DNA from 2 places in the Embleya sp. NPDC059237 genome. Region 2 is predicted to be linked to the other one. Evidence: riboswitches for the same ligand, from Rfam matches in the RefSeq annotation. Region 2 holds a riboswitch; the other holds the start of a gene.
What was found. Region 2 has a riboswitch for glycine ahead of gcvP (aminomethyl-transferring glycine dehydrogenase). Riboswitches for the same ligand answer to the same signal wherever they lie in the genome.
Positions count from the first base shown of each region.

Region 1: it holds a riboswitch for glycine, as region 2 does, so the genes downstream of both, gcvT (glycine cleavage system aminomethyltransferase GcvT) here and gcvP (aminomethyl-transferring glycine dehydrogenase) in region 2, are expected to answer to the same signal.

Region 1 covers NZ_JBHZAE010000001.1:293,458-296,857, reverse strand. Annotated here, with positions in the region: gene ACFXKZ_RS01285 (enhanced serine sensitivity protein SseB C-terminal domain-containing protein) at 1-28, opposite strand, end outside; gene ACFXKZ_RS01280 (enhanced serine sensitivity protein SseB) at 87-803, opposite strand; gene ACFXKZ_RS01275 (AAA family ATPase) at 834-1,565, opposite strand; glycine riboswitch at 1,708-1,801, shown strand; gene gcvT (glycine cleavage system aminomethyltransferase GcvT) at 2,174-3,274, shown strand; gene gcvH (glycine cleavage system protein GcvH) at 3,359-3,400, shown strand, end outside.
Region 2 covers NZ_JBHZAE010000004.1:558,330-561,729, forward strand. Annotated here, with positions in the region: gene gcvP (aminomethyl-transferring glycine dehydrogenase) at 1-1,282, opposite strand, end outside; glycine riboswitch at 1,482-1,578, opposite strand; gene ACFXKZ_RS16585 (DNA polymerase IV) at 1,650-3,050, opposite strand; gene ACFXKZ_RS16590 (vancomycin high temperature exclusion protein) at 3,148-3,400, opposite strand, start outside.

The sequences.
Region 1 (3,400 bases), on a different contig from region 2:
GGCTCAACGCCTGCTCGACCTGGTTCACGACGTCCTCCCCGAACCCCATGTTTTTCGACACCGATGCCGGCCGCGGCCGGACGGGCTCAGCGCTGGTCGGCCCGCAGATAGAACGGCTGGGTCCGCTCCAGCATCCAGTCCCCCACAGGATCCTGCGCCACGTCCAGAAGCACCACGTTGACCGGCCACGGGCACGCGGCGCGGCCGAGCGCGCGCTCCAGGGCGCCGATCGCGGCCAGCCGGTCCTCCTCCTGCCACCGGTCCAGTTCGACGCCGACGAACAGGACCGGCGGATCGGACTCGACCTCGCCCAGGCCGCGCCGGGCGCTGAGCACCACGGGGACGTGGATGAACTCGGCGGCGGCGGCGATCAGGAAGTCCATCGGCTCCTGGTCGGGCTCGTACAGCCGCACCCGTGCGCCGCGGTGGGCCGCGCCGGGCAGCCGGGCCAGCTCCAGCACACCCGGCGGCGGGATCGGGATGCCCGCCTCGCCGCCCGGGTTGACCACGATGCCGATGTGCGGCGGCAGCCCTCGGGCGAACTCGCGCATCGGCGCCACGGTGCCCGCCATCGGCCCCGCGAGCCGGCGGAACTGCTCCTCCGAGGAGAACACCGGCACATACGGCAGACCGTCGATCTCGGCGGTGGGCAGGGTCAGTTCGGTGTCGGCGGCGCTGCCCCCCTCGGGCAGCGGCACCCACACGTCCGCCTCGGCGAGCGCCTCGAACAGGGCCTCGGCCCGGGACGGGTCGCGCATCGCCGCGACGAGCGCGCTCTCCACGGGATTGGCCGGGAACGGCATGGTGGTGCTCCTCTTGGTGTCCGGCGCAGTTTACGACTTGTCCGCATCCCGCCGTCGGGACTGTCCGGGTAGGGGGTCTGCGAAAACGATCCGGCGCAGTTGCCGCGCGGCCGCGCGGTCGAGCAGTACGCACGAGGTGAAGCCGCCCGGGGCGGAGGCAAGGGCGGGTCCGGCGTCCAGCCACGGGGCGAGCCGGGCGAGCAGCGCGCGCCATTCCCGGTGGTGTCGGGCGAACACCGCGGTGGACACCCCGCGCCCGCGCGCACGTTGGCCGGAAAGCGCCTGATGGGCCGTGACGTCCAGGAGCAGCGCGTGGGCCGGGATGCCGCGCCGCCGGGCCGCGCGCACCAGTACCCGGCGCAGGATCGGATTGCGGCCGCTGTCGTGCACCACCACCGCGCCGGGGCCACGCAGCGCCCGGGCCACCTCGCCGTAGTGCGACAGCCGCACCAGCGGCCGGTAGACCCGGTACGGCAGCCGCCCCACCCGCACCGCCCAGCGGGCCCGGACCAGGTCGGCGTCCAGGACCGCGACCGCGGGCCCGGCGGCGACCACCCGGGCCAGGAGCGTGCTCTTGCCCGCGCCCGGCAGGCCGGTCACCACGAGCACGCACGAGGCCGGATAGGAGAGCATGTCCACCCGCCGGACCCCGTCCCGCTCCCCCGCCCGGTTCCGCTCCTCCCGCAGGTCGTGCACGGACCGGGGGATCAACATGCCGCCCGCCGCGGCGCCGGTATGCGCCCCCGCCGAATCCGTCTCCACGAATCCTCCCCTGATGTCCCGAACCCACGTGCCCTGCGCATGGTGTCGCACCGAGGGCGCGAGCGGGCGCCGGCGCTCCCCGGCCCCGGCGGGGGATTGACGACACGCGCTAGCATGCCGGGCACAACCTCATAACGGCCGTCGACCCCACGCGGAAGAGTCCTCGCCATCGAGCGGGGCGCCGAAGGAGCAACTCCTCCCCGGAATCTCTCAGGCACCGATACCGCATGGGTCAGGCACTTCTGGAAAGCAGGCGCACCGTCGGTGCGGCTCACCCACGGTGCAAATCCCGGTCCGGCGCGGCAGCGGCGGACGGGATGAAGCTCTCAGGTTCCGATGACAGAAGGGGAGGGCACCCCACTTTTCGACCGACTTTGGCCGAAAAGGGCTGAACGCCATGGCAGGGAGCCCCCTTTGTCCTCGAATTCGTTCTCGTACTCGTTCCGGTTCTTGACCCGGGGCCCGTCCCCGTTCCGGTACGGGCCGCAGCACCCGTCACCTCTCGTCGCACCTCGGGCCCGCGCCCGGGTCCGCGCCGTCCGGCATGCCCCGGACCGGTTCGCGCCCGCCGGGGGCTTCCGCCGGCGTCCCCTCGAAGGAGTCTTCGCATGACCACCGACCGCCGGACCCCGCTCGACGCCGTGCACGACGCGCTCGGGGCCACGATGACCGACTTCGCCGGGTGGCGGATGCCGCTGCGGTACGGGAGCGAGCGGGACGAGCACACCGCGGTGCGCACCACGGCCGGCCTGTTCGACCTCACCCACATGGGCGAGATCGAGGTCACCGGCCCGGAGGCCGCCCGCGCGCTCGACCACGCCCTGGTCGGTTTCGTCTCGAAGATCGGGATCGACCGCGCCCGGTACACGATGATCTGCACCGAGGAGGGCGGCATCGTCGACGACCTGATCGTGTACCGGCTCGGCGAGGAGCACTTCGTGGTGGTGGCCAACGCCTCCAACGCCGACGTGGTGGCGGGCAGCCTGAAGCACCGCGCGAGCGACTTCGACGCCACGGTGCGCGACGCGTCCGAGGAGTACACGCTGCTCGCCGTGCAGGGGCCCGCGTCGACCACGATCGTCGGTTCGCTGACCGACGCCGACCTGCCCGCGCTCAAGTACTACGCGATCCTGCGCACCGAGGTCGCGGGCGTACCCGTGCTGCTCGCCCGCACCGGCTACACCGGTGAGGACGGCTTCGAGCTGTTCGCCGCGCCCGGCGACGCGGTCGCGCTGTGGGACGCGCTGCTGGCCGCGGGCAAGCCGCACGGCCTGGTGCCGGCCGGCCTGTCCTGCCGGGACACGCTGCGCCTGGAGGCGGGCATGCCGCTGTACGGCCACGAGCTGACCCGGGACACCACGCCGTACGAGGCCAACCTGGGCCGGGTGGTCCGGCTGGACAAGCCCGAGGACTTCGTCGGCCGCGAGGCGCTGGCCGCGGCGGAGGCGGATGTGCGCCGCACGCTGGTCGGACTGACCTCGCCGGGCAAGCGGGTTCCGCGCGCGGGCTACCCGGTGGTGGACGCGGACAGCGGCGAGCGGGTCGGCGAGGTCACCTCCGGCGCGCCGTCGCCGACGCTCGGCATGCCGATCGCGATGGCCTACGTGGCGACGGAGCGGGCCGAACCGGGCACCCGGCTGGCGGTGGACATCCGCGGCAAGGCCGAGCCGGTCGAGGTGGTGGCGCTGCCGTTCTACAAGCGCGGCTGAGCCGAACCCCTTCCTATATCACCGGAAAACGTCCCAAATCATCCTGAGGGACGGACTTACCTCATTCGAATGGAGAATGGACCCGTGCACGCACCCCAGCACCTGCGCTACAGCAAGGAACACGAG
Region 2 (3,400 bases):
TGACGCCGGCCGCGCGGGCCGCGGCGAGCACCTGCTCGGCCCGACCCGGCACCCGGGCGGTGACCGTGTCGAAGAAGTCGCCGTGCACCACCTCGACGCCGCCGGCCCGCAGCCCGCCCGCCAGCACCGCCGCGTAGCGGTGCGTGCGGCGCGCGATCGAGGCGAGCCCGTCCGGCCCGTGGTAGACCGCGTACATCCCGGCCATCACCGCGAGCAGCACCTGTGCGGTGCAGATGTTGCTGGTCGCCTTCTCCCGGCGGATGTGCTGCTCGCGTGTCTGCAGCGCGAGCCGGTACGCGGGCGCGCCGTCGGCGTCCACCGACACCCCCACCAGGCGGCCCGGCATGCTGCGGGTCAGCTTCTCGCGGACCGCCAGGTAGCCCGCGTGCGGGCCGCCGAAGGCCATCGGCACCCCGAACCGCTGGGTGGTGCCGACCGCGATGTCGGCGCCCATCGCGCCGGGCGCGCGCAGCACGGTGAGCGCGAGCAGGTCGGCGGCGACCGCCACCAGGGCACCCTGCGCGTGCGCGGCCTCGATCACCGGGGTCAGGTCGCGGACCAGACCGTCGGTGCCCGGGTACTGGAGCAGCACCCCGAAGCAGCCGCCCTCGGGCAACCCGTCGGCGGTGTCGGCGACCACGACCTCGATGCCCAGCGCCTGCGCGCGCGTGCGCACCACGGCGATGGTCTGCGGCAGCGTGGCCGCGTCCACGACGAACACGTCGCTCTTGGCCCGGCCCGCCCGGCGGGCCAGCGTCATCGCCTCGGCGGCGGCGGTGGACTCGTCGAGCAGCGAGGCGCCGGCCACGTCCAGGCCGGTCAGGTCGGTGACCACGGTCTGGAAGTTGAGCAGCGCCTCCAACCGGCCCTGGGAAATCTCCGGCTGGTAGGGCGTGTAGGCGGTGTACCAGGCCGGGTTCTCCAGCACGTTGCGGGTGATCACCGGCGGGGTGAAGGTGCCGTGGTAGCCGAGCCCGATCATCGAGGTCAGCACGGTGTTGCGGGAGGCCAGCTCGCGCAGTTCGGCCAGCACCTCGGCCTCGGTGCGCGCGGCCGGCAACTCGAAGCCCGCGAGCGCGCGGATCGCGGCGGGCACCGCCGCGTCGGTCAGCTCGTCCAGGGACCCGTAGCCGATCGCGGCGAGCATCTTCGCCTGTTCGTCGGTGTCCGGACCGATGTGCCGGCCGGTGAACGGCGACGCGGCCTCCAGGCCGGTCAACGAGCCGGGGCCGGAGGGGAGTACGGCGTGAGCACGCGTCGGGGCAGGGGTGCGCGGTGTCATCGCGAAAGGCCTCCTGGATCGCTCCTGGACGGACACGCGGGTCGCGCGCCCACCGGCCTCCCCCTCTGTCATCGGTACCTGAGAGCTTCACCCCGCCCGGAACACCGGCGGGGCCGGTCCCACGAACGCGATTTGCACCGTCGGCGAGGATCCGACCCGACTCGGCGAGCCACGTGCGGATCCTGCTTTCCAGAGTGCCCACGACCACGCGGTACGGGTGCCTGAGAGATTCCGGGGAGGAGTTGCTCCTTCGGCGCCTCGTGCGGACGACACGAGGACTCTCCCGCGCGAACGTAATGGGCGGCTTCAACGGTATCAGCGTGGCATCGGATGCGGACGGGACGCCAGGCCGGAGGGGTGCGGGTTGTCAGGTCGACGGGAGTGACGGGGGCGGTGGGCCGGGGTCGGCGGGCTCGGCGGGCTCGGCGCCCGTGCCCGGCAGGGGCAGCGGCTCCCCCGGTCGCAGCGCCGGGTCGGCGAGGGCGAACGTACGCACCCGGCCCGGTTTTCCGCCCGGGACCTCGAAGCGCACCGTGACGCGGCCGATGCCGCTGCCCTGGACCCAGCCGGGGCCGAAGTCCTCGTGGACCACGTCCTGGCCGGGGGACCAGGAGACCCGCTCGGGGCCGGCCTCGGCGGGCTCCTCCCCCGTCGGCCCCGCGTCGTCGTCCTCCGGCCCCTCCGCCGGCGTGTCGGCGACGCCGAACAGGTCCTGCTGGGCGAAGTCGGCCAGGCCGCTGACACCCACCCCGAGCAGCCGCACCCCGCCCGTGACGTCCACCTGGGCGGCCAGGCGACGGATCGTCTCGCGCACCACGCCCGGGTCGTCGGTGGGGCCGCGCAACGTCTCCGAGCGGGTGAGCGTGCTGAAGTCGTAGCGACGCAGCTTCAACACGATGGTGCGGCCGGAGCGGCCGGCCGCGCGCAACCGCTCCACGCAGCGGATCGAGAGCCGGTCCAACTCCCTGGTGATCCGCTCACGGTCGACCAGGTCGGTGGCGAAGGTGTCCTCGACCGACACCGACTTGGCGTCCCGGTCGGCCACCACCGGGCGCGCGTCCAGGCCCGCGGCCAGGACGTGCAGGCCGTGTCCGTGCGCCTGGCCCAGCAGGCGCACCAGTTCGCTCTCGTCCACCGCGGCCAGGTCGGCAACGGTGTCCAGGCCGGCCCGGCGCAGCACGTCGCCGGTGGCCGGGCCGACCCCGGGCAGCGCGCGCACCGGGAGCGGGTCGAGCATCGCCCGTTCGGTGCCGGGCACCACCACGCACAACCCGTCGGGCTTGTCCGCCTCGGAGGCGATCTTGGCCAGCAGTTTGGAGGTCGCCGCGCCGACCGAGCAGGTCAGGCCGGTGGCGGCGTGGATGTCGGCGCGCAGGCACACGGCGATCTCGGTGACCCGGGCGGTGTCCAGGGCGTCGCCGTGCGGGCCCGCGTCCAGGTCGATGAACGCCTCGTCCAGGCTGAGCGGTTCGACCAGCGGGGACAGCCGGTGCAGCAGCTCCATCACGGTGTCGCTGACCTGCCGGTACAGGCCGAAGCGGGGGCTGAGGAAGGCCGCGTTGGGGCAGCGCCGACGGGCCTCGCCGATGGACATCGCGGAGCGTACGCCGAAGACCCGGGCCTCGTAGGAGGCCGTGGCCACCACACCCCGGGCGCCGATGCCGCCCACGATCACCGCCTTGCCGGCCAGGCTGGGCTTGGCGACCTGCTCGACCGACGCGTAGAACGCGTCCATGTCGAGGTGGAGGATGCCCGGCGCCTGTCTCACACCGCGCAATCATGACGCACCGCTCCGACATCTTCGGTGAACGGTCGTTCGGACGCGCCGAAGCGAGACACCGGGCGGCGGCCGGTCGTCCCGGCGGTCAGTCCTCCAGCGCGCGCCGGATCGCGTCGCTGGGGCCGGCGGTCACCCGGGGGTCCGGCTTGAACACGATCGTTCCGGTCGCCTTGATCGCGGCGAGCACCTCACGACCGGTTCCGTACACGGTGGGCCCGATGTGGCCCCACGTCAGGGATCGGTCCGGAACACCGTAGGCATCGATACCGGCGGCCTTGCACAGCGCCAGCGCACGCCGCAGATGGAAGCTCTGCGTGACCACGATCATCCGCTCGATG